4 regions of the Sodalis glossinidius str. 'morsitans' genome follow, and region 4 is predicted to be linked to each of the others. Evidence: predicted binding sites of a transcription regulator. Region 4 holds the regulator's gene; each other region holds the start of a gene.
What was found. The regulator CRP, encoded in region 4, controls carbon source genes, mostly activating them, when cyclic AMP is high. The targets are predictions, from matches to a motif close to ATGTGANNNNNNTCACAT.
Positions count from the first base shown of each region.

Region 1: gntK (gluconokinase) is a predicted target of CRP. The motif match lies at 3,594-3,611, and genes of this name have one in related genera.
Region 2: adhE (bifunctional acetaldehyde-CoA/alcohol dehydrogenase) is a predicted target of CRP. The motif match lies at 2,431-2,448, and genes of this name have one in related genera.
Region 3: SGP1_RS00145 (PTS mannitol transporter subunit IICBA) is a predicted target of CRP. The motif match lies at 4,357-4,374, and genes of this name have one in related genera.

Region 1 covers NC_007712.1:3,737,823-3,745,583, forward strand. The annotation lists gene SGP1_RS28430 (Dabb family protein) at 1-35, opposite strand, end outside; gene SGP1_RS35865 (alcohol dehydrogenase catalytic domain-containing protein) at 51-548, opposite strand; partial or broken gene SGP1_RS35870 (homocysteine S-methyltransferase family protein) at 848-3,419, opposite strand; gene gntK (gluconokinase) at 3,716-4,246, shown strand; partial or broken gene edd (phosphogluconate dehydratase) at 4,629-6,389, shown strand; gene metA (homoserine O-acetyltransferase MetA) at 6,454-7,383, opposite strand.
Region 2 covers NC_007712.1:2,273,229-2,280,989, reverse strand. The annotation lists gene oppA (oligopeptide ABC transporter substrate-binding protein OppA) at 1-93, opposite strand, end outside; partial or broken gene SGP1_RS27395 (IS5 family transposase) at 689-1,523, opposite strand; gene adhE (bifunctional acetaldehyde-CoA/alcohol dehydrogenase) at 2,709-5,426, shown strand; partial or broken gene SGP1_RS12040 (thymidine kinase) at 5,882-6,494, opposite strand; gene hns (histone-like nucleoid-structuring protein H-NS) at 7,044-7,451, shown strand.
Region 3 covers NC_007712.1:22,642-30,402, forward strand. The annotation lists gene glyQ (glycine--tRNA ligase subunit alpha) at 74-988, shown strand; gene glyS (glycine--tRNA ligase subunit beta) at 998-3,067, shown strand; gene SGP1_RS34825 (DUF3053 family protein) at 3,258-3,641, shown strand; gene SGP1_RS34830 (DUF3053 family protein) at 3,586-3,846, shown strand; gene SGP1_RS00145 (PTS mannitol transporter subunit IICBA) at 4,629-6,554, shown strand; gene SGP1_RS00150 (mannitol-1-phosphate 5-dehydrogenase) at 6,641-7,761, shown strand, end outside.
Region 4 covers NC_007712.1:3,946,415-3,954,175, reverse strand. The annotation lists partial or broken gene argD (bifunctional acetylornithine/succinyldiaminopimelate transaminase) at 1-499, shown strand, start outside; gene SGP1_RS36880 (FUSC family protein) at 483-1,400, opposite strand; gene SGP1_RS36875 (FUSC family membrane protein) at 1,787-2,110, opposite strand; gene SGP1_RS36870 (FUSC family membrane protein) at 2,061-2,591, opposite strand; gene crp (cAMP-activated global transcriptional regulator CRP) at 2,643-3,275, opposite strand; gene SGP1_RS20960 (OsmC family protein) at 3,592-3,999, shown strand; gene SGP1_RS20955 (phosphoribulokinase) at 4,046-4,912, opposite strand; gene SGP1_RS20950 (YheU family protein) at 5,033-5,254, opposite strand; partial or broken gene SGP1_RS20945 (LysE family translocator) at 5,383-5,969, shown strand; gene SGP1_RS20940 (ABC transporter ATP-binding protein) at 6,094-7,761, opposite strand, start outside.

The DNA of each region.
Region 1 (7,761 bases), 210 kb from region 4:
TCTGGCCAACGGTGAAGCAGTAAATAGACGAACATTTTGCCGGCCACCCCCTACCCGACAAGCAACATACGCGGCGCCTCGGTTTGCTGTAATGCTGCGGCGGTTATTAAACGATGCAGACCATGCATTACGCTCGCCAGCAGCTCTACCAGCACACCCAGACGAGGATCCCTCAGCGATAAGGCATGCAAATGACTTTTCGGTGCGCAAATATGGGTCGCGAAACCGCCGTGATGAGTCACTCCTAACGCTTTCATTTGTAAACAATGGTTTAGCCAGCCTTCCTGACAATACTCGCATTCACCGCAGGTAATTTTGTTACTTAAAACCTGGTGAAGGGTCAGCATGCGCTCCATCTCTTCATAACCAATGTCCAGCCATGGGGACATTTTGATTTTCTCGTCGTAATAGCCGCCGCTATTGAGGATCAGGCGCAGTGTCTCCCCCTGGTAGATATAATCATTATCCTGCGCCAGCGTGACCACTTGCTTACCGGCATTACGCCAGAGCAGACCCTCCTGAGTTGCAAAGGTCACGCTAAACAACATTCCCTGCCCCTCGGTCTGTTGAATAAACGGGTAGTGCTGTTGCAAGCGCCGTAATCCGCCCAGAAAATAGTCGGCCTTCTGCGATTTTAGTTTAGTATTCGTTGTTAATATAAATAACAAAGGAACATTATTATGGAATAGTTGATGATAAAGGCAAAGTGAATATCGTAGGTTATCAAGACAAGAGATGTTGCCAATATCAGCAGTAAGCCGTAACCCGCCGTCAACGGTTGCCTTAGTAGGATGGCGTGCGCTCCCGGCGCACGCCTCAGGCCTTAATAACGGGTGCAAAACGGTCGTTAGTCGGAGTCGTAACCGAGATTTGGCCCCAGCCAGCGTTCGACCTCTTCCAGCGGTAGTCGTTTGCGCGCCGCATAGTCCCTCCACCTGATCGCGCTGGATCTGCTCCACGGCGAAGTATTTGCTTTCTGGATGGCTGAAGTACCAACCCGCAACAGATGCCCCGGGCCACATGGCGAACGATTCAGTCAATTGCATACCGGTATGACGCGTGACATCCAGCAATGCCCATAGGGTTTGCTTTTCAGTATGATCAGGACAGGCGGGATAGCCGGGCGCCGGGCGAATACCCTGATAACTTTCACGGATCAACGCCTCATTGCCCAGAAATCCCTGGCGTTCCATTTCTTTGGCAACGCTGACCATTTCATCCAGCGAAGGCGTAATCAGCCCCTACAAACCAATGATATCCACCTGCTGTTCGCGCGCGGTCTTGAGAATTTTGTCCATCGGCACCATGACGCCGAGATCGATAATGTCATAGTTATTACAGGAGAGTACCACGCCGACAATATTTTTGCCGATATCGTGCACATCGCCCTTCACGGTCGCCAGCAGAATTTTACCGGCGGCTTTAAGTTCGGTTTTCCCAGCCTGAATATAAGGCTCAAGGTAGGCCCACAGCCTGTTTCATCACCCGAGCCGACACTACCGGCGCCAAATAAATCACCCACGCGTTCATGCCGGCCATAAGCGGCCCTTCGATCACCTCGATGGGGCGTGACGCCTGCTGGTGCGCTTCTTCGGTGTCCTGCTCGATAAAGTCGGATTCCTTTGACCAGGGCATATTCCAAACGTTTGCCTACCTCCCATCCTCGCCATTCCGCCTGCTGGGGCGGCGTCTCGCCATCGCCTTTGCTGTCGCGATACTCCTCAGCCAGCGCCAGCAGCCGCTCGGTGCCATACACGCGCCGATTTAGCACCACATCTTCTACCCGCTCACGCAGCGCTGGCGGCAAATCGTCATAGATAGCCAGCTGACCGGCGTTGACGATGCCCATATCCAGACCGTTGCGAATGGCATGAACCGCCGGCAATCAGCGCATGGGGCAGTTTCGCCTTGATGTCAGCACAAGCGCCAATAAAGTCCTGGGCATAGTTATTATGTTCTTCAATACCGGTCGCCACGGCGAAGATATTGGGATCGAAGATGATATCTTCCGGCGGAAAGTCCAACGTCTCGGTCAGCAACCGGTAGGCGCGGCGGCAAATCTCGATTTTACGCGCCCGGGTGTCGGCCTGGCCGTTCTCGTCAAACGCCATTACCACCAGGGCGGCGCCGTAGCGGCGTACCAGGAGCGCGTGATGAAGAAACGCCGCCTTCCCCTCTTTCATGGAAATCGAATTAACGATGCCCTTTCCCTGAATACACTTCAGCCCCTGCTCTATTACCTGCCATTTGGAGGAGTCGATCATAATCGGCACGCGCGCGATATCCGGCTCGCCGGCGATCAAGTGCAGGAAGCGCACCATGGCGTCAAGCATACCCTCTTCCATGTTGATGTCGATAATCTGCGCGCCGTTCTCCAAGCAACGCTGCCGTAATATTCAGCGGCTCCAGGCCCGCAAGCCGGCAGGAGACCGGTAGCGCCGGCAACTAACGTGGCGCCACCTCCTCGACGGCGTTGGCCATCGCAGCGACATGCTCAGGCGCCTTGCCGCAGCAGCCACCGACGATATTCAGAAAGCCCGTGTGAGCCCATTCGCCAATATGGCGCGCCATTGCCTGCGCCCCCAGATCATATTAGCCGAATGCATTCGGCAGGCCGGCATTGGGATGAGCGCTAACAAAGCAATCGGCAATACGCGATAGTTCTGCCACGTATTGGCGCAATTCATCAGGCCCCAATACGCAGTTCAGGCTAAACGACAGCGGCCGCGCGTGGCGCAGCGAATTGTAGGTCTGTCCGGAAAGCGTACGCCCTGAGGCATCGGTAATGGTGCCCGAAATCATCACCGGCAGAGCAAGATTCTGCGCCTCAAATTCCAATTCCAGCGAAAAAACGGCGGCTTTGGAATTAAGAGTATCGAAGATGGTTTCTACCATTATGAGATCGACGCCGCCTTCCATCAGCACTCTGGCGGCAAGCATTCACTAACTGGTCAAAATCGATATTGCGGTAGGCGGGATCATTCACATTCGGCGAGATAGAGGCGGTGCGATTGGTGGGGCCTAACACGCCCGCGACATATCGCGGCTTATTCGGCGTCCGCACGCTCCAGGCATCCGCGCATTCTCGCTCCAGACGGGAGGCGGCAAGGTTGATTTCGCTCACCAGCGATTCCATCTGATAATCGGCCATTGCGATGGTAGTGGCGTAACGTATTCGTTTCAAGAATATCGGCCCCGGCGGTTAAATAGGCATCGTGAATGGCGCTGATGACATCGGGTTTGCTCAGCACCAGCAGGTCATTGTTGCCTTTCACATCGCACGGCCAATCCGCGAAGCGTTGTCCGCGGTAATCCGCCTCTTCCAGCTGATAACTCTGAATCATGGTGCCCATGCCACCGTCCAGCACCATAATCCGCTGCGCCAGCGTGGCGCCCAGTTCGTTAATCCGATTTGTCACGATGATCTCATTTATCGCCGATAAAAGGCGGCATTTCGCCGGAAACAGAGCAATATCCTATCACAGGTTAATAATGAACCCAGGCGTCGCCGCATGAGAGTTTTTCAGCCAGCGGCGGGGATGCTTAACGTTTTGTTAATCTCGCGAAAAATAATGTTTTATCGACGGTGAAATGTTTGATATTTATCACATTTAAAGATTTATTACGCCATAATAGTTGAAACATTATAAAAAGCGCGCACAATGTTACTTGTAACATCATTGTGTACTATACTAATGCTCACGGAGCTCTGCCTATGACCACCCAAACTCAAAACCATATTTTCGTCCTGATGGGCGTGTCGGGCAGCGGCAAATCCGTTGTGGCCACCGCCCTGTCCCGGGAGCTGTCCGCGGCCTTTCTCGACGGCGATTTTCTGCATCCGCGCGCCAACATTAATAAGATGTCCGCCGGCCATGCGCTCAATGACGATGACCGGGCCCCTTGGCTGGGCGCCATCAATGACGCCGCTTTCGCGATGCAGCGTACCAACGCCATCTCCATTATCGTGTGTTCAGCGTTGAAAAAGCATTACCGCGATCGTTTGCGTGAAGGGAACCCCAATTTGTCCTTCATTTACATGAAAGGTCACTTTGAGGTAATCGAAGAGCGCATGAAAGCCCGTAAAGGACACTTCTTTAAACCGCAAATGCTGGTATCCCAATTCGAGACCCTGGAAGAGCCGGGCAGCGATGAGCCGGATGTGCATGCCATTAATATCGATCAGCCTCTGGATAATGTCATTGCCGATACTGTTGCCTGGATCCGTACCGCCACCGCCGGCTGAGTCGTCGCCGGGGCGGGCATAAGGCACCCTGTCCATCCAGCGGGTATGCCCGTGCGCCGGCAGTTGAAAAGAACCTCAGTCCGTACGCTGATGTTACCCAAGCCCATCATGGATGGTGGGCTGTGTTTCCGTCGGTTGCCAAACCGGATGCGGATTGCCGTTAAAGATAAACGCGGCAATCGCCGCGCAACAGCGTCCTTTATGCGGAATGTTTCGTTTGCGCTAGATGAATCGTTTCATTAATCAGGCGCGGCTTCCCCGTCTGACATAATCGCCGCAGGTCGCGCAGTGAATAACAACAAACGGTTTACCCATTGTAATTCAACTTTACCCTCCAGCACCAGGGCGCGAAGAGAATGACGCGGTAGTAAGTGAGAAAGGTATGAATGCCACTTTACAGCGCGTAACCCAACGCATTATCGATCGCTCGCGCGCCAGCCGCGATACATACTTGACCCGCATTGACGTCGCGCGCAGCCAGACTGTCCACCGAGCGCAACTGGCTTGCGGTAATCTGGCGCACGGCTTCGCTGCCTGCCAGCCTGGCGATAAGGCGGCGTTAAAGAGTCTGACCCATAGCGATATCGCCATCATCAACTCCTATACCGATATGCTTTCCGCCCATCAGCCATACGAGCACTACCCGCAGCGGTTAAAACAGGCGCTGCAGAGCGCCTGTGCGGTAGGCCAGGTGGCCACAGGCGTACCGGCAATGTGCGACGGTGTCACCCAGGGCCAGGACGGTATGGAATTATCGTTGATGAGCCGCGAAATCATAGCCATGTCGGCGGCCATTGGACTGTCGCATAACATGTTTGATGGCGCGCTCTACCTGGGCATCTGCGATAAAATTGTCCCAGGCCTTGTGATGGCAGCACTGTCGTTCGGCCATTTGCCTTCGGTATTTGTTCCCGCCGGCCCGATGCCCACCGGCTTGCCGAATAAAGAAAAAGTGCGTATTCGCCAGCTTTTCGCCGAGGGGAAAGTGGATCGCCAAGTGATGCTGGAGGTGGAAGCCGCCTCCTATCATAGCGCCGGCACCTGCACGTTTTACGGCACCGCCAACTCCAACCAGATGGTGACAGTCCGCTACGTGACGCGCTGACCGATGCGGCGCAATACAGGTGACGCGGATGACCGAGACCAGCGGTAACTATCTGCCTATCGGTAAGCTGGTGGATGAAAAGGTGGTGGTCAATGGTATCGTGGCGCTACTGGCGACCGGCGGCTCAACCAACCATACCATGTATTTGGTGGCCATGGCCCGCGCCGCCGGTATCATCATTAACTGGGACGACTTCTCTGAATTATCGGATGCGGTACCGCTCCTTGCCAGGATATACCCCAATGGGCCGGCGGATATCAATCAATTCCATGCAGCGGGCGGCGTTGCGCTACTGGTGCGCGAACTGCTGGCCGTCGGACTATTACATGAAGACGTGCATACCATTTCCGGTTTCGGCCTAAGCCACTATACCCTTGAGCCGTGGCTGGATGAAGGTCGGTTGGCCTGGCGCGACGGTCCAGCGGCGTCGCTGGATGCGGCCATTATCGCCAGTGGCGAGCATCCTTTTGCGCCCCGCGGCGGTACCAAAGTCCTCAACGGCAATCTTGGCCGTGCGGTAATGAAAACCTCCGCCGTGCCCAAGGAAAATCAAGTCATTGAAGCGCAGGCAATGGTATCTGCAAGTCAGCACGACGTCGGTCCGGTGTTTGACGCTGGTTTACTGAACAAAGACTGCGTAGTGGTGGTGCGTTATCAAGGACCGCGCGCCAACGGCATGCCGGAACTGCATAAGCTGATGCCGCCGCTGGAGGTATTGCTTGATCGCGGTTACAAAGTGGCGTTAGTGACCGATGGCCGTCTTTCAGGCGCCTCGGGCAAAGTGCCTTCTGCCATTCATTGACACCGGAAGCGCACAATGGCGGTCTGCTCGGCAAAATCCGTAATGGCGATATCGTGCGGGTAAATGGCAAGACGGGCGAATTGGCGTTGCTGGTAGATGAAGCTGAACTGGCGCTGCGCCAGGTATCGGTACCGGATCTTTCAGCCGGTGCGGTGGGCTGCGGCCGAGAACTGTTCGGCGCACTGCGCCATCAGCTGTCCGGCGTGGAACAGGGCGCCAGTTGCATCGACTTTTAATCGCTCCCGGCCGCCGGGGACAGCGGCGCAGAATGTCGAAGAGGACCTAATCGACGGATAACGCCTATTCCAGCGTCGGATTCATACGCCGCAAATCGTACGGCGTTATCTGATAGACGTAGTAATTGAGCCAGTTAGCAACCAGCAAATGACCGTGGCTGCGCCAGCTGGCCTTTGGCGTCAGGTCGGGGTTATCCTGCAGGAAATAGTTAACCGGTAACGATGGATTAAGACCGTTTTCCCGATCGCGGTGATACTCGCTGGCCAGGGTCAGCGCATCATATTCAGGATGCCCGGTGACAAACGCCAGACGCTTATCATGGCTGGCAAACAAGTAGGCTCCCGCCTCATCGGATTCCGCCAATATTTCCAGATCAGTATGCTGGCGAATCATCGCCGTAGGGAAATCCGCATTGCGGGAATGGGGGGCCAGAAAGGTCTCATCAAAGCCTCGCGTCAACAATGCATGCGGTTTCAGCAGGTGATGCTGATAGACGCCCGCCAGTTTCTGCTGCCGGGTCATTTTGGGAATGCCGTAAAGGATATTCAACGCCGCCTGAACCGCCCAACAGACAAACAGCGTGGACGTCACATGATCGCGTGCCCAGTGCAGCACGCGGTCAATCTGCGGCCAGAAGACCACATCATGAAAATCCACCAGGCTCAGCGGCGCTCCGGTCACCACCAAGCCATCGAAATTATCATGCTGAATGTCTTCAAAATTACAGTAAAAATTATTCAGATGCTCGGCGGGCGTGTTCTTGGATTCTCGACTGTCGATGCGCAATAGTTGAATATCCACCTGCAGCGGCGAATTGGATAATAAACGCAGAAATTGGTTTTCGGTTTCGATTTTCTTCGGCATCAGATTGAGGATCAGCACTTTTAACGAGCGTATTTCCTGCGTGCTGGCGCGCGAGGACGTCATCACAAAGACATTTTCGTTACGCAGAAAATTCACTGCAGGTAACTCGTCGAATACCCGAATCGGCATAACCTTAGATCCTCAAAGCATACATTTAGACATCCAGATACCTGAAGATAGCCCCTTTGCCGCCGGATGTCGAGTTCTCAGCCGTTAGTTGAAAATGTTTCATCTTATTCTAGAAAAAGCATTAGCGAGAAAGCGCCCGGTTAGCCAGACTTGCCGATGACGATACCCCGGCAGGTATAGACCGGCCGGGATCGCATTTGCAACAACAGAATGGTCAATTAAGGCTCCAGTAATCCACAGTGTTTTTATTATCGAAGGTAACGTATAAACGTTTACCGTGGATTTCAGTGTTACCGCTCATTTTCCCGGAAACTTTACTCGCCTGAAAAGATGCTGAATCTGCCATACTCGCCATCCCTAATGCACTGGAAATTGCGC
Region 2 (7,761 bases), 1.7 Mb from region 4:
AACGGCCGCGGCAAAAGTTTGTCCAGCAACGCTCATTCCCATGGCGGTAACCACGGCCGCGGCAAGAAGCGTTTTTTTCGTGATGTTGGTCATTAGTGATGCACTCCGGTTTTTTTATTATTGCACGGACCCTGTCAAGCCCTCTGCAGATTCCCGCTATGCGGGTATAACGCACCTCACGCCCGCTGCGGCGAACGAAGCCGCAAGGTTAAAGGTATGATATTCGGTATTAACCCAGGCATGTTAAACAAGGCGTCGCGTCGCCGTAAAAAAAAGTTGCTGCGACAGGCTCAAACCCGCCTTAGCGCTGTGCGTAGCTTTTGTCATTGTGATTTCAACTGCATTGGACCGTATATCAAATAATTAAGTTATCCCGAGGGTAGCAAAAACACATAAGGTCAATATGTACAAAGTAATTATAATAATTTGATAATGATAAGATAAATAACACTAATAACATCTGGGTTGCATTGTGACAAGTCCCTTGAACGTGAACGGTTAAAAAAAACCTACCGTAAAGGCACTACTGATATATGGCTGATATATCGTAAAAAGTTTTTTCTGCCCTCGAACCACGCTGAAGTCCTTTGACCTCGCCCTGCCGCATAAAGAGTGCGCGATTGACTCGTCATAGGGCTTTATTGAATAAATCAGAACTTGTGACTACGCCCCCCTAGCAGATCGATTGTTATGCGATCCGGATGCTGTTCGGCATTCCTAACAGCGTCATTTTGTTAAGCGCTTTGACCATCGCCATTGCCTCACCTACCTGCGCATCATAGTCACGCAGACTTAGATGATCGCCCATAAGCGTTTTGAACCGGAATATCGCTGTTTCAGCCACTGAGCGTCGATGATAGCCCACTTGCTTTTTCCATACATCGTTACTGCCGCTTAGACGCTGATTCGCAACGGCGTAGTTACGCTCATGGTATCGGTCCGGCCAATATTGCTCCCCACCTCGTGGAGGAATAAGAGGCCTTATTTTCTTCCTCAGCAGAGCATCATGACAGAGCGGGTATCGTAAGCGCCATCAGCCGACGCTTCCCTGATTTTCCGCTGGGTCTGGTTTATCAGAGCGGGTAGGGCCTGAGCATCCGTCGTACCGCTGAGCGATAAGTCAGCACAGATAATCTCATGCGCGTTACACTGTCTATGACTAGAGGTGAGATTTCACCACGGGTCGGCGTTTTTATGCTGATCTTAACTGTCTTTGCTCGCTTGCTGATCAGCGAGTAGTCTGGGCATCTTAGCGGCAGCACCATCAGTTTAAAAATGGTGTCAACGAAGCCCTGTAAAGCCCTTAACGAAAGGCCAAACACGCGTTTCATCATCAGAACAGTGGTGATAGCCATATCTGCGTAGTGAAGCGGCCGGCCACGCCGTTCAGGCGTTGTTTTTTCCGTCCATGCAACAATTGCCGACTCATCCAGCCATATCGTCAGAGCCTCGCGCTGCTTGAGAGCTTTGTTGTAAGTGGACCAGTTGGTTATTTTAATTTTGCTTTGCCATGGAGTACAGATGTTGAAATGACGGTAGTGATCTGAGCAGACGATCACCTAAACGTTATATTTATTCAACAAAGCCTCGTCATAGTGCAATATGCCTTATTTTGAGGCTTTTCCCTGGGCACAATATAATATGCCACGCGCCCCATCATCCGCTTACGGCCGGAGGACCACCCGTGGTTTACGGCCGCAGTAGGCTGCCCGTTCGACGATCACTGGCGCATTCCGACCGCCTCTGCCTGGCGGTCTGTTATATGCCCCATCACAAGGGTGTTAAGGACTCAAGATCCCGACCGCGCCTTTTGGGCTGACAACGCGGGTAGCGATGCGAGGGCGACACGTTCGTTAACCTGGAGCACGCCGCATGATTGTGCGCCGCCGCCAACGTCAGTGTCTCCCCCTGGCGCGCTTTATCCACCCTGCTCCGCCTATGACGCTGATGTCGTGCACTGCGTTGCGTGCGCGCAAGGCCACAGACGGATAGGTTGTCCGTATTGCTATCAGCTATTCTCTTTTCCTTGGCCCCTCGGGACCGTCATCGATACGCACAACGTAAATAATTTTAATGCATAGCTTAAGGCTGAGGGAAAATAATCTATTCCCTGCGTCGGCTGGCAACGCGAATATATGCCTTCTGGGGCGCTAGTCGTTGCCCTTGTCGGTTCGATTGTTGGTCAATAGCGCGGTCTCTGCGCTGGAATATGCTGGCAAATAAGGTTACGTTTCTCTTATAGCCTTAATTAGCGCCATTTTTGTCCTCTTTACCCTGCCTATTGCAGGGCTTTATAACTCCCGTCGAGTCGTCAAGTTGTTGCTGTTATGTTAGGCTTATTAACCTTTATGTGAACTCTGTTTGTCAAACGTATCTCACGAGTAGCAAAGCGTTTTTTTGTTGAAGATGAAAGGTATCAGCTTGCATTTTTATTGATATTTATCACATATTTATCCTCCGATACACCGTAAGCTTTGCATTAAGGAAGGCGATAAGAGGAATAAAGGACTGGCGAGGTGAACAATGAGATGTTAATGATGGCGATCTGAAGACTGGTTAAGTAAAACGCCATGGCCCAAAAGGTCACAAAGCAACGAGCCAAATGAACGACGAATGAGCAAATCGGTCATATAATTGTCAACACTGGGCTCTTTACTTAAATGGTTTAACAGATTAATCGCAATTTTTAACTTTATTAGGAGAGCAATATGGCTGTTACTAATGTCGCTGAACTCAATACCTTAGTTGCACAGGTGAGAAAAGCACAGCGCGAATACGCCAATTTTACCCAGGAGCAGGTGGACAAGATTTTCCGCGCGGCCGCCCTGGCCGCGGCAGATGCCCGTATCCCCCTAGCCAAAATGGCGGTAGCCGAATCCGGCATGGGTATCGTGGAAGACAAAGTCATCAAGAACCACTTTGCTTCTGAATACATATACAACGCCTACAAAGATGAAAAAACCTGCGGCATCCTGGCCGAGGATGACACCTTTGGTACCATCTCCATCGCTGAGCCGATTGGCCTTATCTGCGGTATCGTGCCCACGACCAACCCCACGTCTACCGCCATCTTCAAAGCGCTTATTAGCCTGAAAACCCGAAACGGGATTATCTTCTCGCCGCATCCTCGCGCCAAGAACGCCACCAACAAAGCGGCCGATATTGTGCTACAGGCCGCTATCGCCGCCGGCGCGCCGCGGGACATTATCGGCTGGATCGACGAGCCGTCGGTGGAGCTGTCCAATCAATTAATGCATCATCCTGATATCAACCTGATCCTCGCCACCGGCGGGCCAGGCATGGTGAAAGCCGCTTACAGTTCCGGTAAACCCGCCATCGGCGTCGGCGCCGGCAACACCCCGGTCGTGGTGGATGAAACCGCGGATATCAAACGCGTGGTCGCCTCCATTCTGATGTCGAAAACCTTCGATAACGGTGTCATTTGCGCCTCAGAACAATCCGTGGTCGTTGTTGATGCGCTGTATGATCAGGTGCGTGAACGTTTCGCCAGCCACGGCGGTTGCATGTTGCGCGGCCAGGAACTGAAAGCGGTTTCAGATATCATCCTGAAAAATGGCGGCCTGAATGCGGCCATTGTCGGCCAGCCAGCAGCGAAGATCGCCGAAATGGCCGGCCTGCTCGTTCCCGGCAATACTAAAGTCCTGATTGGCGAAGTCAGCAAAGTGGACGAGTCTGAACCCTTTGCACACGAAAAACTGTCGCCGACCCTGGCGATGTATCGCGCACGGGATTTCGAGGACGCTGTGGACATCGCAGAAAAATTGGTGGCCATGGGCGGCATCGGTCATACCTCCTGTCTCTATACCAATCAGGACAACCAGGGCGAACGCGTCAAGTTCTTTGGCGACAAGATGAAAACCGCGCGTATTCTTATCAATACCCCGGCTTCACAGGGCGGCATCGGCGATCTGTATAACTTCAAGCTGGCGCCGTCGCTGACGCTAGGATGTGGTTCCTGGGGCGGCAACTCGATTTCTGAAAACGTTGGCCCCAAACACCTCATCAATACCAAAACCGTCGCTAAGCGAGCTGAAAATATGATGTGGCATAAGCTTCCCAAATCCATCTATTTCCGTCGCGGTTCCCTGCCGATTGCGCTTGAAGAAGTGGCCAGCGACGGCGCCAAACGCGCCTTCATCGTCACCGACCGTTACCTGTTCAATAATCGCTACGCCGATCAGATAACCTCGGTGCTGAAAAAACACGGTATCGAAACCGAAGTCTTCTTTGAAGTTGAAGCGGATCCGACCTTAAGCATCGTGCGTAAAGGCGCGATGCAAATGAACTCCTTCAAGCCGGACACCATCATCGCCCTGGGCGGTGGTTCGCCGATGGATGCCGCCAAAATCATGTGGGTGATGTATGAACATCCTGAAACCCATTTTGAAGAGCTGGCGCTACGCTTTATGGATATCCGTAAACGTATTTACAAGTTCCCGAAAATGGGAGTGAAGGCGAAGATGATCGCCATTACCACCACCTCCGGTACCGGTTCTGAAGTCACCCCGTTCGCGGTAGTAACCGACGATGCCACCGGTCAGAAATACCCGCTGGCGGACTATGCTCTGGTACCGGATATGGCAATTGTCGACGCCAATCTGGTGATGAACATGCCGAAATCCCTGTGCGCCTTTGGCGGGCTGGATGCGGTGACCCACGCGCTGGAAGCCTATGTTTCCATTATGGCGACCGAGTTCTCCGACGGCCAGGCCCTGCAGGCGTTGAAATTGTTGAAAGAGTATCTGCCCGCCAGCTACCACGATGGCACCAAAAACCCGGTTGCGCGTGAACGCGTGCACAATGCGGCGACCATTGCCGGTATCGCCTTCGCCAACGCCTTCCTTGGGGTATGTCACTCCATGGCCCATAAACTGGGCTCGGAATTCCACATTCCTCATGGCCTGGCCAATGCCATGCTGGTAAGCAACGTCATTCGCTACAACGCCAACGACAATCCGACCAAACAGGCGGCCTTCAGCCAGTACGACCGCCCGCAGGCCCGTCGTCGCTACGCTGAAATCGCGGATCATCTGGGACTCAGCGCCGCGGGCGACCGCACCGCGCAGAAGATTGAAAAGCTGCTGCAGTGGCTGGATGAGATCAAGCTGGAGCTGGGTATCCCGACCTCCATCCGTAAGGCCGGAGTGCAGGAGGCGGACTTCCTGGCCAAAGTGGATAAACTGTCGGAAGACGCCTTCGACGATCAGTGTACCAGTGCCAACCCGCGCTATCCGCTGATTGCCGAATTGAAGCAAATTCTGCTGGATACTTACTACGGCCGCAAGTTTGTCGAACCCTTTGACAATGCCGTAGAGGCTGCCACCGCACCTGCCCCGGTCGGGGACGTTAAAGCGAGCGTTCAGGCGCCCAAAAGCGAAAAGAAAGCCGAGAAAGTGACCAGTTGACGGTCTGCGCCCCAGGTAACTACTCCGCCGCAGGTCACTGAGTTTGCCGAAGGGTCATCATGGCCCTAAAACGCCCCGTCGGGAGTGACGTCCTCCGGGGCGTTTTTTATCCGTTCACGCCAAGGCTAACTTCTCCGCGCATTATCCGTCCACGGCCCGCTAGCGCTGCATCACAGGCGCCAGCGACGCTGCCGACCTCGCCACGCCCGCCAATGATTGAGGCGCCGACCGTGCCGCAACTGGCTAATGCCACGCTAACACGTCCTTTGATATTAGGGTAGACAATTGACAATTAGCTTCAGAACGATGACAGGAGGCGCTCAGCGCCGCATGGCGACCGAGCGGTACGGTAGGACGCGTATGCGCCGCAGGAGGTAAGATACCCGCTACGGGCGGAGAAGCGCGCCCGCGGCAGGCTTTGCACAGGAGGCTTTTTTACGTTACAACGATTCTCGCTATGCCGGAGGCAGGATGTTCATTCCCTGCCCCGGTGCCGAACGCGTCAGCGCCGCGGTGAAATGCTTGCGGCAGACCGACACATAGCGATCATTACCGCCAATCACCACTTGTTGCCCATCGTGAACAGCTTTACCCTGCTCATCGATACGCAGCACACGGTTGGCCTTGCGACCGCAGTAGCAAACGGTTTTCAATTCCACCAGTTTGTCTGCCCAGGCGAGCAGCCACAAACTCCCGGCAAACGGCTCAGCGCGAAAATCGGTGCGCTGTCCATAGCACCGGAATAGTCAGCTTATCTACTACGGCACATAATCCGGCAACCTGTTCACGGCTCAGAAAGTGACATTCATCCACCAGCACGCAATGTACGGTCTGCTTTTTGTGCGCGGCCGCCACAGCCACATACATATCATTTTGGGCAAAAAACACTTCCGCAGGCGAAGACAACCCGATACGCGAATGAACCTGCCCGCGGGCGTAACGATCGTCGATTTCTGCCGTGAACACGAGCGTACGCATGCCGCGTTCTTGATAATTATAGGAGGACTGCAGCAGCGAGGTTGTCTTTCCGGCATTCATTGCAGAATAATAAAAATAGAGTTGCGCCATCCACCCGGCACTCCGCCAGCCAGCGGCGGCGGTAAGCGCTCGAGACAATAACTTGCTTCCACAAACAATAAAAAATGCGCATCCTTCGCCAACGGCGTCCGGGTTATAGTTTTTGAACGCCAAAGCCGCGCGCAATGGGCATTAGCACACCAGCGGGCGACATTTATCGCGATGACGCGCGAGTAAGCCGGGCATCTGTCCCACCGCAGATGATATAAAAATCGCAGGAGATTATGCTGGAAAGCTTTTATTTTTCAGCCTCAGGTAAGGTCTACAGCGGTTATAACCCCCTCCGCGGGCGCGGTGATATAAACCTTCCTTATAATGAAATCAGCAGTGCATTATGCACTCATAAGGCGTCCTGAAGGAAAAACGGAACCTGATGAATCAATTTTGCCTCGCCTGGCGAACACAATATATTTACAGTTGCGGGTTCATGAGCATTTATAAAGAATATTTTTGATTAATCACAATCTGGGTATTGCAGAAAAGAAACTAGCGCTCTATTATTACTGGGACGCCCCCTTTATAATATTTGAGATTAAGTCAATGAGCGAAGCACTAAAGATTCTTAACAACATCCGTACTCTGCGCGCACAGGCCAGAGAATGCACTCTGGAAACTCTTGAAGAAATGCTGGAGAAACTGGAGGTCGTTGTCAATGAACGCCGTGAGGAAGATAGTCAAGCCCAGGCTGAAATTGAAGAGCATACGCGTAAATTACAACAATACCGTGAAATGTTGATTGCCGATGGAATCGACCCGAACGAATTGCTGCAGTCGATGAGTTCCTCCAAATCCGCTGGTAAAACCAAGCGTGCCGCTCGTCCGGCGAAATATCAGTACACCGACGAAAACGGCGACGTTAAAACCTGGACCGGTCAAGGCCGTACCCCTGCGGTAATCAAAAAAGCGATTGATGAAGAAGGCAAAGCACTGGAAGATTTCCTGCTATAATCGCCTGCTTGATCCAGGTTACAAAAAACCCGCTGCCCGCAGCGGTTTTTTTTATGTGCCACCGGCGGCGGCGGCGACGGCGACAAACGCCCTATCCGTTGATCAATTCCCCTTTCTGTTGCAACACGCTTTGGCTAAGCGAAAGTCTATTCCACCGCGATCTGCGCCGCAATGCCATTTAATAATCAGCAGACAAACCTTATAATGAGTAAATTATGAACAGAATAATTAACTGGCGAGCGGCGGTGAGCGTGGGGATAACCCCCGGCGTTTTACGCTAGCACCGCCATTGTGCCGTTATAATTCAACA
Region 3 (7,761 bases), 250 kb from region 4:
CTGTATATCTGAACGCCAGAGGGTATACTGGGGCCTTCTCATTACATCCACTTGCAACGCGTGCGAATTCAACATGCAAAAGTTTGATCCCAAGACCTTTCAGGGCCTGATCCTGACGCTCCAGGATTACTGGGCGCGCCAGGGCTGCACTATCGTCCAGCCGCTGGATATGGAAGTCGGCGCGGGGACGTCCCATCCCATGACCTGTCTGCGGGCGCTTGGCCCGGAGCCCATCGCCGCCGCCTACGTGCAGCCTTCGCGCCGTTCCACGGATGGCCGTTACGGTGAAAACCCCAACCGGCTGCAGCATTACTACCAGTTCCAGGTCATCATCAAACCCTCGCCAGAGAATATCCAGGAATTATATCTCGGTTCGCTGAGAGAAGTTGGCCTGGATCCCACTATTCACGATATTCGTTTCGTGGAGGACAACTGGGAAAACCCGACACTGGGCGCCTGGGGGCTGGGTTGGGAAGTCTGGCTGAACGGTATGGAAGTGACGCAATTCACCTATTTTCAGCAGGTGGGTGGGCTGGAATGCCGGCCGGTCACGGGGGAAATCACCTACGGGCTTGAGCGTTTGGCAATGTATCTGCAGGGCGTCGACAGCGTTTATGATTTGGTATGGAGCGATGGGCCGCTGGGTCGTACCACCTATGGCGACGTGTTCCACCAAAACGAAGTCGAGCAATCCACCTACAACTTCGAGTATGCCGATGTGGATTTTCTGTTCACCTGTTTTGAACAGTATGAAAAAGAGGCGCAAAACCTGCTGGCTCTGGAAAAACCGCTGCCGCTGCCGGCCTATGAGCGCATTCTGAAGGCGGCGCACAGCTTCAATTTGCTCGACGCCCGCAAAGCTATTTCGGTTACGGAGCGCCAGCGCTATATCCTGCGGATCCGCACGTTGACCAAGGCCGTGGCGGAAGCCTACTACGCTTCACGCGAAGCGCTGGGTTTCCCGATGTGCAAGAAGAATGAGAACTAAGAGGCAGCCATGACGCAACACACTTTTCTAGTGGAAATCGGCACGGAAGAGCTGCCGCCCAAGGCGCTGCGCGCGTTGGCTGAGGCCTTTGCCATCCACATTAGCGGCGAACTTGATGCGGCCAACGTTCGCCACGGCGAAGTCAGCTGGTTTGCCGCCCCGCGCCGGCTGGCGGTCAAGGTCGCCGCGCTCGGCGGCGCACAGGCCGACAGCGACGTTGAGAAGCGCGGTCCCGCCATCGCACAGGTGTTTGATGCCGACGGCAATCCCACCAAAGCGGCCGAAGGCTGGGCGCGCGGCTGCGGCATTACGGTCAGCCAGGCGGAACGTCTCGCGACAGATAAAGGGGAATGGCTGGTCTATCGCGCCCGCGTGAAGGGGCAGCCGGTGCAAGAGCTGCTGTGCGCTGTGGTCAGCCGCGCGCTTGGCAAACTGCCGATCCCGAAAATGATGCGCTGGGGCGACAATGAAACCCAGTTCATCCGGCCGGTGCACACCGTGACGCTGCTGTTGGATGACGGCGTCATTGCGGGCAATGTGCTCGGCATTGACGCCGATCGCATCGTGCGCGGTCACCGTTTTATGGGCGAGCGGGAAATCAGCCTGGAGCACGCCGATCAGTATCCGCAGGTGCTGCTGGATCGCGGCCGGGTGATGGCGGACTATCTGCAGCGTAAAGAGACCATTCGCAGAGATGCGGAAGAGGCGGCCAAACGGTTAGGCGGCGTGGCCGATCTGAGCGAGAGCCTGCTGGAAGAGGTCACCTCGCTGGTGGAATGGCCGGTGGTGCTCACCGCCCGTTTTGAAGAGAAGTTTCTGGCGGTGCCGGCGGAGGCGCTGGTTTACACCATGAAAGGCGACCAGAAATATTTCCCGGTTTACGATGCCGCGGGCAACCTGCTGCCTCACTTTATTTTCGTGGCGAATATCGAGTCGAAAGATCCCCAGCAGATCATCGCCGGTAATGAAAAGGTCGTGCGTCCACGCCTGGCTGATGCGGAGTTCTTCTTTAACACCGACCACAAACAGCGGCTGGAAGATCGTCTGCCGAGGCTGGATACGGTGCTGTTTCAAAAACAGCTCGGCACGTTGCGCGACAAAAGCGACCGGATCGAAGCTCTGTCGGCCTGGATCGCCGGCCGGATTGGTGCGGATGTGCCCCAGGCCGCGCGCGCCGGTCTGTTGTCCAAATGCGACCTGATGACCAATATGGTGTTTGAATTTACCGACACCCAGGGCGTGATGGGTATGCATTACGCCCGCCATGACGGCGAGCCGGAAGCAGTGGCGTTGGCGCAAAAAGAGCAGTATCAGCCGCGATTTGCCGGCGATGCGCTCCCCACGACGCTGGTGTCCTGCGCGGTCGCCATTGCTGACAAGATGGATACGCTGGCCGGCATTTTTGGCATCGGCCAGCATCCTAAAGGGGATAAAGATCCTTTTGCCCTGCGCCGTGCCACGCTCGGCGTGCTGCGCATTATCGTGGAAAAACAGCTGCCGCTCGACCTGCAGACGCTGACGGAAGAGGCGGTGCGCCTCTACGGCGAGAAGCTGACCAATGACGCTGTGGTGAATGATGTCATCGATTTTATGCTCGGTCGTTTCCGCGCCTGGTACCAGGAGCAGGGGCACAGCGTCGACACCATTCAGGCGGTGCTGGCGCGACGTCCGACTCGCCCGGCGGATTTCGACGCTCGGGTACGCGCGGTGAGCTATTTCCGCACCCTGGAGGAAGCCGCGTCGCTGGCGGCGGCCAACAAGAGGGTATCAAACATACTGGCCAAATCTGACGATCCGGTCTACAAGGACTTGCAGGCCTCGGTGCTCAAGGATCCATCGGAAATCACGCTGGCGACCCATTTGGTGGTGTTGCGCGAAAAACTACAGCCGTTATTCGAGGCGGGTCGCTATCAGGACGCGCTGGTAGAGCTGGCGGCGCTGCGGGAGCCGGTGGACGCTTTCTTTGATAGCGTTATGGTGATGGCGGACGACCCTCAGGTGCGTATTAACCGTCTGACGCTGCTCGCGCAGCTGCGCAAGCTGTTTTTGCAGGTCGCGGATATTTCGCTGTTGCAATAGGCCGCGCGTTGCCTGCTGGCACGTCGCCGTCGACCTCGGCGGTTTTTGCCCGTCGCAAAACTGAACTATATTGTTACTGAGTCAGGGAAGGCGAAGTGAATACCTAAACCGGGAAAATAAGTCCTTCATTTACAGGAGTAAAGGTTATGACCTTAAGGGAGCGCATGGGCCTCTACCGGCCGCTGCTGTATTGCTGGGCGTCTTTCAGTTGACCGGCTGCGGCGATAAAGAACCGGAACAGCGCCAAGCCTTTATACAATTTCTGCAAAATACGATTTTGCCTGGCGGTGAACGGATCCCCACCCTGAGCGTGGCGCAAAAGGAGCAGTTTGGCCCTTACGCTAATGATTACCAGATTTTGCAAACTTTCAGCGACAAATTCCTCAGCTCGGTTAACGGTTCACTGGTACCGGTGCTGGATGAGATAAGCCAAATCCGCGTGCCCCAGGATTACCTGTCCCATCGGCGGACGCTCGCGCAGGCGAGAGGCGCGTTGAATATGCTGGCGCCCGATCTGGTTGGCCCGCGCCAGGAAACAGTCGGACGATGCTCGCGCCGCGCTCAAGCAGCCTGAAGATCTGCAAAAAGTCTACGCGCAGGCCTACGACAAGCTGGTGACCGGCCCGGTGCAGAAAGTCACACCGGGTATTGGCGCCGCTTCTTCACTGGCGGAACAGCTGGTTCACGTGGGGGATTTTCTCGCCATGCAGACGGGGCAGGGCCAGCCCAGCTTTGATGGCGGGGCGGTAAGCTTCCCCACGCAACTGCAAGTGACGTAATACAATGAGCTCATGACCGGGCTGCAAAACCAGCACCAGCACCAGCAGTTGCTACAGGCGCAAAACGGCGCGGGCGCGCTGTTGACATGATGGTATCCCCCCCCCGGGGGTGTCATCACCCTCGCCCAGGGGGAGTGATTTCCAAAGGTCGGTGTAAGGCTGGCCTGATAGCGTCCCCCGCGGCCTTAGGCTGCTACCCTGGCGGTGGCGACCTGTCTTTTTTAGTTTAGGCCACTGAGCGGCTAACCCTAGGCTGCACCTGAGCAACATTTCCTGCCGGCCTCCATGGCGGGCCTGCGCCGGCGTGTCTCATCCGATTATGTCTAGCTGCGAAGGCTTCGCCTTTGGGGGACTTCTTTTAGCGGTAACTTTGTTACACCTTTTCCATTGATCTCTAAGTCCTATCCTCGTTACAGGCGTGCTTTCAATAAGACTGTGCCCTCAGTGGCAGTCGGATAATAATTTTTTGTGATTTAAATCTCATTTTAATTATAAATAAGATAACCAATGATGTGATATATATCACAATGTGGCGCTTAATCTGGTCGGTAATGCATAAATGTAGTTTTATTTCAGGGGTTTTTTGTGATGAATATCACTCAGATAGCCCTAAATAGGGGAGGGCTCGTGATTAGCATCACAATAATTGACATCGCTACTCTATAACAAAAGAGCGTGGTAGAGTCGCGCTGCCAATAGTAATACCGGCGGATGATGCAACACTGCCGCAACAAATTTCACGCGCTCTTATTGTATAGCGCGTTTCAATAGGGGTGAGTTTTATGTCTTCATCGGATATCAAGGTCATAGTGCAGAACTTTGGCCGCTTCCTCAGCAATATGGTGATGCCCAATATTGGCGCTTTCATCGCCTGGGGTATCATCACCGCGCTGTTTATTCCTACCGGCTGGACACCCAACGCGACGCTGGCCAAATTGGTCGGCCCGATGATCACTTACCTGCTACCGCTGCTGATTGGCTATACCGGCGGCCGGATGGTGGGTGGCGAACGCGGTGGCGTCGTCGGCGCGATTACCACCATGGGGGTGATCGCCGGTGCCGATATGCCGATGTTCCTCGGCTCAATGATTGCCGGTCCTCTCGGCGGTTGGGCTATCAAACGCTTCGACCGCGCCGTGGACGGTAAAATTAAAAGCGGTTTCGAGATGCTGGTTAATAACTTCTCGGCCGGTATTATCGGTATGTTGCTGGCGGTATTGGCCTTCCTGGCCGTCGGTCCGCTGGTAGAAATGTTGTCAAAAGGGCTGGCGGCTGGCGTTCACCTGATGGTGACCTATAACATGCTGCCGCTGACGTCCGTTTTCGTCGAGCCGGCCAAAATTCTGTTCCTAAATAATGCCATCAACCACGGCATCTTCTCGCCGCTGGGCATTCAGCAGGCAACCGAGACCGGTAAATCGATATTCTTCCTGATTGAAGCCAACCCCGGCCCGGGTATGGGTGTCCTGATGGCGTATATGATATTTGGCCGTGGTAACGCCAAGCAATCCGCCGGCGGTGCAGCCATCATTCATTTCCTGGGTGGTATCCACGAAATTTATTTCCCCTATGTGCTGATGAATCCGCGTTTGTTGATCGCGGTTATCCTCGGCGGTATGACTGGCGTATTCACGCTGAATCTGCTGGGCGGCGGTCTGGTTTCGCCGGCTTCCCCGGGCTCTATCCTGGCCGTATTAGCCATGACGCCCAAAGGCACCTATTTCGCCAACTTGGCCGCTATTGTTGCCGCTTTCGCTGTTTCTTTCGTCATCTCGTCCATTTTGCTCAAGAGCTCACGCGCCACCGGCGATGAAGACAATTTAGCCGAGGCTTCACGCCGTGTGCAGGATATGAAAGCCCAGTCCAAAGGCGTGGCCGCTCCCGTCAATGCAGGTGCTTCGGGTGATTTAAGTTCGGTGTGGAAAATTATCGTGGCCTGCGATGCCGGCATGGGGTCGAGTGCCATGGGCGCCGGCGTCTTGCGTAAAAAGGTGAACGAGGCCGGGCTGAAGAACATCAGCGTGACCAATAGCGCCATCAATAATTTACCCGACGATGTTGATCTGGTGATAACCCATCGCGATCTGACCGAACTTGCAATGCGTCATGCGCCGCAGGCGCAGCATATTTCGCTGAATAACTTCCTCGACAGCCAGCTTTACAGCGATTTGACCGCGCGTCTGGTAGCGGTACAAAAAAGTGGGGATAATCAGCAAAGAGTAATGACAACGTTGAACGACAGCTTTGAAGATGGCGAACAAAACCTGTTCCGCCTCACTGCGGACAACGTTTTTCTCGGTCAACATGCAGACCACAAAGAGCAGGCTATCCGCTTCGCCGGTGAACAACTGGTGAAAGGGGGTTACGTCCAGCCCGAATACGTTCAGGCGATGATGGATCGTGAAAAACTGACCTCGACTTACCTGGGTGAGTCCATCGCAGTGCCCCATGGCACTATCGAAGCGAAGGACCGCGTCCTGCGTACCGGCGTCGTATTCTGCCAGTACCCTGACGGCGTTCGCTTTGGCGATGAGGAAGAGGATATTGCCCGACTGGTGATCGGGATCGCCGCCCGTAATAATGAGCACATTCAGGTCATCACCAGTTTGACCAACGCGTTGGACGATGAATCGGTGATCGCGCGGTTAAGCCACACCACCGACGTGCAGGAAGTCCTGGAACTGCTGGCGAGCGGCAAAGCGTCCTGACCAGGCATGCGGGCGGGTCATTGACGCAAGAAACGAAAGGGCCTGCTATGGCCCCTTTTTTGCTTAGATAATTCAAGGTTAACGTTATGAAAGTATTACATTTTGGAGCAGGGAATATCGGCCGCGGGTTTATCGGTAAATTGTTGGCCGATGCCGGTGTTGAGGTTGTTTTCGCCGATGTAAACCAGCAGGTTCTCGACGCGCTGAACCAGCGCCACCAATACCAGGTGCGGGTAGTGGGTGAACAGGCCCAGGTAGAGACCGTTCGCGGGGTCAGCGCGGTGCATAGCGGCAGCGACGACGTTGTTGCGCTTATCGCCAGCGTGGATTTGGTGACGGCGGCGGTCGGTCCGCAGATCCTTGAACGCATTGCGCCCGCCATTGCCCGCGGTCTGGTTAAGCGACATGACGGCGGTGGCACGCAGCCGCTGAACATTATCGCCTGTGAGAACATGGTGCGCGGCACCAGCCAGCTTAAGCAGCATGTGCTTAATGCGCTGGAGCCGCGCTATCATGCCTGGGTTGACCAGCATGTCGGCTTTGTCGATTCCGCCGTGGACCGCATCGTGCCGCCGGTTGAAGCGGGCAGCGACGACCCGCTGGCGGTGACGGTCGAGAGTTTTAGCGAGTGGATTTTGGATAAAACCCAATTCAAAGGCGTCCCGCCCGCTCTCGGCGGTATGGAACTGACCGACAATCTGATGGCGTTTATGGAGCGTAAGCTGTTTACTCTGAATACGGGCCACGCCATTACCGCTTATCTGGGCCAGCTCGCCGGCCATCAGACCATCCGCGATGCCATTCTGGATCCGGCTGTCCGCCAGACAGTAAAAGGCGCGATGGAGGAGAGCGGAGCGGTGCTTATTAATCGTTATGGTTTTGATGCACGAAAGCATGCCGCCTATATCAACAAAATTCTTCAGCGCTTTGAAAATCCCTATTTGCATGACGACGTGGAACGCGTTGGCCGGCAGCCGTTGCGCAAACTGGGCGCTGGCGATCGGTTAATCAAGCCCTTGCGCGGTACGTTGGAATACGGTCTTGGCGATGCTAATCTGGTGACCGGCATCGCCGCGGCTATGCACTATCACAGCGACCAGGACCCGCAGGCGAAAGAGTGGGCGGCATTGCTGGCCGAGGTCGGTCCGCAGGCGGCGCTGGCCAAAGTCTCCGGCCTTGAAGAAGACAGTGAAGTTGTCGCGCAAGT
Region 4 (7,761 bases):
GCATTACGGCGTGCAGCCGGATATCCTTACCGCCGCCAAAGCACTGGGCGGCGGTTTCCCCATTAGCGCGATGTTGACCACCGAAGACATTGCTTCTGTCATGGCGGTCGGCACCCACGGCACGACTTACGGCGGCAACCCGCTGGCCTGTGCGGTGGCGGAAGCCGCGCTGGACGTCATTAACTTGCCTGAGGTGCTGGCCGGTATCAATGAGCGTCATGAGCGTTTCATTCAGGCTTTGCATGACATTAACGCAAAGCATCATGTTTTCACCCAGGTGCGCGGCATGGGGCTGCTGTTGGGCGCGGAGTTGGCGCCGGGCTTTCAGGGACGGGCACGGGATTTCCTGCATGCCGCCGCGCTGGAAGGGGTCATGATCCTCAACGCCGGCCCCGATGTGATTCGCTTCGCTCCCTCGCTGGTGGTGGCGTTTGACGATATCGCCGAGGGGCTGGCGCGTTTTGAGAAAGCCGTGGCGCACGTCACCCGCTCGGCTTGACTGCCGTCGAAGGTTCCCCGCCTGCGGCGTATCGCGCAAGCCAAAACCCGTGCTGGGGCCGCTGCGGCCAGGCTACCGACGAAATGGTGTGCATCACGCCCAGATGGAACAAAATGCGCCGTAAATGGCGCTCCATCAGCGTTACCGCCTGATCCTGTGGTCCGTCGGTATTAAAATTTCCCGGGTTCTCGGTGCTCGGGCCGTCATATTCCAGCCGCTGCTGACAGCTTTGCAGCGCCACCTCGCAGGAGGCCAGATAATCGGCCGCAAGCGTAGCGGTCAGCATATAGTGATCGCGCGCCAGCGTGGTCATGGCGTTGATATATTCCACAATAAACTGACTGTGGGTGACCCACAGGCGCATATCGCTCAGGTACCGGGAGTTAAACCCTAGCTCCTGCATAGCCTGGCTTAGGGAAGTGAACAGGGCATTATGCGCCTGATTGACCCGCATGCGGGCATAGGCCAACGCCGGCGCGGTGGGGTCAGGTTGCAGCAGCAACCGTAGCGCTTCCTGATCGCGCTCCAGCGCCTGGTGGGCGTTTTTGCGCAGCAGACCGCTCTGCCATTGCGGCCACAGCCATAGCGTGCCGCCAAACGCCAGCATACAGCCAATCAAGGTATCGACCAGCCGCGGCAGCAGGAAATGCGCGCCGTTTAACGACAGCAGTTGCAGGGTATACACGGTCACTAGCGTCATGCCGGTCATCGCCAGACCGTAATTTTTACGCAGCACCAAATAGCCGGCAAGCGTCACCAGCAGCATGCCGGTCAGGATAACGCCATCGCCCATCTGCAACTGGAGCGTCCCCGTGGCGATGACCAAGCACGCCAGGGTGCCCAGCGCCCGATGCTGAATGCGCACCCGGGTAGCGTTATAGCCATTCTGGCTGACAAACATGATAGTCATCAAGATCCAATAGGGTTTCGGTAGGTTGAACACCAGGCCCAGACTACTGCCGACAGCCAGCATAAGGCCTAGGCGGGCGGCATTACGCAGCGCCATGGATTTAAGGGAACAATAAATTTTCAGCGCCGGCCAGAACGGCAAACGCTGCTGGTTATCCGCCATCACATCACGACGATAAAGAGGACGTTGGGAGCGCAACAGGCGGTAGATGCGGCTGAAATGGAAATAGCAGAACTGGCCTACCGGATTATCCGGATTGGTGGCGGGCGATCTTTTCCAGCGCCGACAGGCCGGCATCGGCAGAAAAACGGTCAGGCGGGCGATGATAAAGAATATCGTCCGCCAAGACGCGCAGCCGGGCGGCGGCGACACGCGCGTTATAGCGCAATACCCGCCTCGGCGTGGCTTTGCTGCACCAGCTTTTGCACTTCGTCCGGCTGGTGCAGGTTCACCGCGATATGCTCTTGTAAATCCAGCGCAACCTGGAAGGCGCGTAGCAGTTTCTTGTACTGGGTGAGATGGTTAGCGGAGAGCATATGCAACTGCTGATACACTTGCGATATCTGGTCGATAACTTTCTGCTGGCGGGCAAACAGCGGCGGCAGCGCGCTGTCGGGATCGGTATGCTGAGTCAGCAGGCTGTATTTTGCTTCAATATAATCCGCTAGCTCTCGGTACAGCAAACTGAGCGCTTCGCGCATCGGCTGCTCTTGCCACAGCCGGAACCACAGCGCGTTGAACAGCCCATACCAGGCGGGGTCCCCGCACATAGAGCAGCGGTGGCAGCCAGAGCGGCACATTGCCGGTCAGTCCCAGGGTAAATACCGCAGCGATAAGCGATGCCGGCAGCAGGAGGCCATGCAGCGGACTGATTTCGCCGCTGACGCCGAACAGGAGCGCCAGGCCCAACATGACAAACGGCAGCGGGGCGCCGTGCGCCAACAGCAACTGGATAAATATACTGCTCAGGGCAAACAGCGAGCCGCCGACGGCCAGCCGTTTAAAGAAACGCTTATGGAGCTGATCCAGGCCGGCGATGTTACAGCAGGCGGGCACCAGAGAGAACAGCAGCCCCTGTTGCAGACTGTTGAACATTAGGCCGATAGCGACCGGCAGGCACAGGACTATCGTTTGCCTCAGGGCATAATTTACTTCGGGGTGATAAATGAGTCTGCGCCACATAAGTCAACTAAAGGGGCGTGGCCGTCCTGACCATGCCCGTGGTGAGAGAGATTAGCGGGTACCGTAAACGACAATGGTTTTTCCGTGGGCGGAGATGAGATTCTGATCCTCAAGCATTTTCAAAATACGGCCGACCGTTTCCCGTGAACAGCCGACAATCTGGCCGATTTCCTGCCGGGTAATTTTGATTTGCATACCGTCCGGATGGGTCATGGCGTCCGGCTGCTTGGCCAGGTTCAGCAATGTTTGCGCGATTCGCCCGGTCACATCCAGGAAGGCCAGGTTGCCGACTTTCTCTGAGGTTACCTGAAGGCGGCTGGCCATTTGTGAAGACAGACGCATCAAGATGTCGGGATTCACCTGGATCAACTGGCGAAATTTCTTATAGGAGATTTCCGCCACTTCACAGGCCGTTTTCGCCCGCACCCAGGCGCTGCGCTCCTGCCCTTCTTCAAACAACCCCAGCTCGCCGATAAAATCGCCCTGATTAAGATAGGAAAGGATCATCTCCTTACCCTCTTCATCCTTGATAAGCACCGCGACGGAGCCTTTGACGATGTAGTAGAGCGTTTCAGCCTTTTCACCCTGGTGAATCAACGTACTCTTCGATGGATACTTATGAATATGGCAATGAGACAGGAACCATTCGAGAGTCGGGTCTGTTTGCGGTTTGCCAAGAACCATTCGCTGTTATCCTCTTTTGTCATCGCTGTCCTGTGTCAGGAGCAACGTATTCCCTGTAATGTAAGGTGTTATTATGATGTCATTCCGTTCATAAACGGAACCTATAAAGGGAACTTATCAGGTCCAATGTTGGTGACGTTTCGATCGCTCTCTTGCTCTTTCACTGTCAGTGAGTTCGATCCTGCCTTGTTTTTAGCATAGCTTTGAGAGGCTGTCTTGTATTGTCTCGCTTCAGCATGATGCATCTGCGGTTACATTGCCAGTTTGCCGGCAAAAAGGTAGTCTTTCATAAAGAATTTTATCAGGAGTTAACGCTATGCAAGCGCGAGTGAAGTGGGTGGAAGGGCTGTCATTTATCGGCGAATCCGCCTCGGGCCATCAGATTATCATGGATGGCAACAGCGGCGAAAAGGCCCCCAGCCCGATGGAAATGCTGCTGATGTCCGCCGGCGGCTGTAGCGCTATTGACGTGGTATCGATTCTGCAAAAGGGCCGCGCCGACGTGCGCGACTGCGAGGTCAAACTGACGTCGACCCGCCGCGAAGAAGCGCCGCGCCTGTTTACCCATATTAATCTGCATTTCGTTGTCACCGGCCGCGACCTGACGGACAAGATCGTGGAGCGGGCGGTCGCGCTTTCGGCGGAAAAGTACTGTTCGGTATCGCTGATGTTGGGCAAAGCCGCCACTATTACGCACAGCTTCGAGGTGCGTAATCTCGACTGAGAACAGGGATTGGCGTCGCCTGCAACGGGGACGCCATCGTTGCCCTTTAGCGAATTCGTTTTCCTTCCAGCAATTGTTTGACCAGCGGCGCCATAATCAATTCCATTGCCAGACCCATTTTGCCACCCGGCACCACCAGCGTGTTGATGTTGGAAATAAACCATCCCTGCAGCATGGCCAATAAATAGGGAAAGTCGATGTCGTCCAGGTCGCGGAAGTGAATGACGACAAAACTTTCGTACAATGACGGAATCGCTTTAGCTGCAAAGGGATTGGATGTGTCCACCGTCGGCACCCGCTGAAAGTTGATATGGGTACGGGAAAATTGCGGCGTGATAAAATTGATGTAATCTTCCATGGAGCGCACCACGGAATCCATAACGGCTTCGTGTGAATGACCACGTTCATTAGTATCGCGCACCAATTTTTGGATCCACTCCAGGTTGACTATCGGCACCACGCCCACCAGCAAATCCACATGGCGCGCAACATCATTTTGTTCGGTCACGACGCCGCCGTGCAGCCCTTCGTAAAAGAGAACATCGGTCGGCTCCGGCAGTGGCTGCCAGGGGGTAAAGGTACCAAGTACCTGATTATAGGGAACCGCTTCGCCATAGGTATGCAAGTATTTACGCGCTTGTCCGCGCCCGCTTTCCCCATAATGGTAAAACGTTCTCTCCAGTAGGTCGAAGTTATTCGCATCCGGGCCGAAATAACTCACGTGCCGGCCTAAATCACGCGCTTTACGAATAGCCAGATCCATTTCCGGCCGGGTGAAGTGGTGAAAGCTGTCGCCTTCCAGCTCCGCGGCGCGGATAGTTAATTGCTGAAAGATTTTGCGAAAAGCCAGGCTGGTGGTGGTACCGGCGCCGCTGGAGCCGGTGACCCTAATAATGTTGATAACCTCTGTCAAATGACGTGCGGTCGGGCGCAGGTTATCGTTATCACGTTTGGCACCGCAGGGCCACCGCGAGGCTTGCTCGTTTCCGCCGTGCGTTAGCCGGGAGCGGGGTTGACCGCACCGGCGGCGCCGCTAATAGGGACGATATTGGCCGCGCGGCATAATGTTAATGCTTTCATGCAGTTCCGACCACACCAGCACCGCTTCGCCGGATTGCACCTGGCGTAACACATCCGCGACCTTTTGCTGCAGGCTTTTTTCCTGTAAGCCATAATCCGTGCCTTCGCGCAGCACAAACGATTCGATCAAATTATACAGCGTGGTGGGATCAATCTGTTGCCAGGGAATGATCATGATCGGTATTTCTCCAGTGGTTGGCGGGCCGGCGGCGCGACGAAAATTCACCGACAATTCGCTTGTCGAATCGGCACCGCGCTGTTAATTTCATAAACGTCATTGCCGGGAGCAATAGTGCGGGATATATGGAGCTGGGTCTGTTTTTATCGATGCTGGGTTTTCTCTGGGTTGCCGCTATCACTCCCGGTCCAAATAATATGCTGCTTACCGCCTCGGCCGCCCATTTCGGCTTTTGGCGTTCCATGCCGCTGATGCTCGGCATGCAGTGCATGCTGCTGCTGGCCTGCGGCGTCGGTAGCCTCATCACGCTCTATCCCGCCCTGCATTCTACGCTAAAAGTGGCCGGCAGCCTCTACTTGCTGTGGCTTTGTTGGAAAATCGCGACCGCCGTTTATGAAAAGCTGGATACCGATACGGCGCCGCTGCAGCCGGTGCCATTTTATCAGGGCGGCCTGCTACAGTTTCTCAATCCGAAGGCGTGGCTGATGGCCCTGGGCGCGGTGGCCAGCTTTAGCCTGGCCGGGGAAGCGTACGCGGGTTCGGTGATGGCGATAAGCATCGGTATCGCCGCCGTCAATATTGTCTCGGGCGCCATCTGGCTGGCCTTTGGCACGGTGATTGGCCGCTGCTGAAAAGCCGGCGTGCCTGGACGCTATTCAATCTGGCCATGGGGCTGCTGACCGCCGCCTGTGTCGTGCTGATTTGGCGTTAAGCGCGGTCTGCGCGTTACCCCTCTGGCCCCGCGCGAGGTTTGCTCGCTACTTTCAGGCGCTGCGCACGGTGCGTGCGCTGCCACTGAAGCGCTCTGCCTATCGTCGCTTTGGTGTTGAGTGCGGCTACTCTGCGTCGAACGCCTTTGTCAGCGCCTCCAATTGTTCCTGCGCTTCCAGCCAGCCCAGCTCTGCCTCCTCCAGCGCCGATTTGAGTTTACCTTGTCGCTGCAGGCAGTCGTTTAGCTCGCTTTTGCGCGCGTTGTCGTACAGTGTGCTGTCGCCAAGCTGGCCTTCGACCTCGGCCAGTTCCGCCCCCAGCGAAGCCAGTTGTTGCTCATAGCGACCGATGGCCTGACGCAGCGGTTGGGTCTCTTTGCGGAATTCCGCCTCGCGCCGTTTCTGATCTTTGCGCGTCTGTGCCGTGTTCACGGTGGCAGGTGGGGCGTCCGTATCGTTATTTTGCCCGCGCGGCCGCTGTTGTTCCGCCAGCCACTGCTGATAATCCTCCAGATCGCCATCGAAGGGCGCGACCTGACTATCATGCACCAGATAAAATTCGTCAGTGGTGGAACGCAGCAGATGGCGATCGTGGGACACCACAACCAGCGCGCCGTCGAAGTCGATCAGCGCTTCGGTCAGCGCCTGACGCATGTCCAGATCCAGATGGTTGGTGGGTTCATCAAGCAGCAGCAGATTAGGACGCTGCCAGACAATTAATGCCAACACCAGCCGCGCTTTCTCGCCGCCGGAAAAACGCGCCGTCTGCTCCGTCACTTGGTCGCCCTGGAAACCGAAGCCGCCCAGAAAATCGCGCAGCGACTGCTCATACGCCTTCGGCGCCAGCCGGCTGAGGTGCTGCAGCGGCGTCTCATCGGCGCGCAAGAACTCCAACTGGTGCTGGGCAAAGTAGCCAAGCTTAATGCCTTTTGCCAGCGACAGCGTCCCTGACTGCGGCGCCAGGGTTCCGGCCAGCAGCTTGATAAGCGTCGATTTACCGGCGCCGTTGCGCCCCAGCAGACCGATGCGTGAACCGGGTACCAAGTTAAGCTTAATAAAGTGTAAAATCAGGTTATCGCCATAGCCGGCGCTGACCTTCTCCATCGCCAGCAGGGGATTTAGCAAATTCTCCGGCGCGCGAAAACTGAACTGGAAGGGATTATCCACATGGGCCGGCGCGATGAGTTCCATCCGTTCCAGCATCTTGATGCGGCTTTGCGCCTGCTTGGCCTTGGTCGCTTTGGCGCGAAATCTGTCGATGTAGTGCTGCAAATGAGCCACTTTTTCCTGCTGGTGCTGGTAGAGCGACTGTTGCTGAGCCAGTTTGGTCGCGCGCTGTAGCTCAAACGATGAATAGTTGCCGGCGTACTCATTCAGGGTCTGTTGCTCGATATGCAAGACCCGGTTAATGATAGGGTCAAGGAAATCCCGGTCGTGGGAAATCAGGATAAGCGTGCCGGGGTAATTTCTCAGCCACTTTTCCAGCCAGATGATCGCATCCAAATCCAGATGGTTGGTGGGTTCGTCCAGCAGCAGCAGGTCGGAGCGGCATATCAGGGCCTGCGCCAGATTCAGACGCATACGCCATCCGCCGGAGAATGCCCGTACCGGCTGCGTCAGCTGCGGTTGGCTGAAGCCGAGACCGCTCAATAGGCTGGCGGCGCGGGCGCGAATCGTCCAGGCGTCTATCGTGTCCAGTTTACCGTGTAGCGTGGCGATGGCATGTCCGTCATTTTTTTCATTGGCAATAAGTAATTCAGATTCAAGCTGACGATATTCCCGGTCGCCATCGAT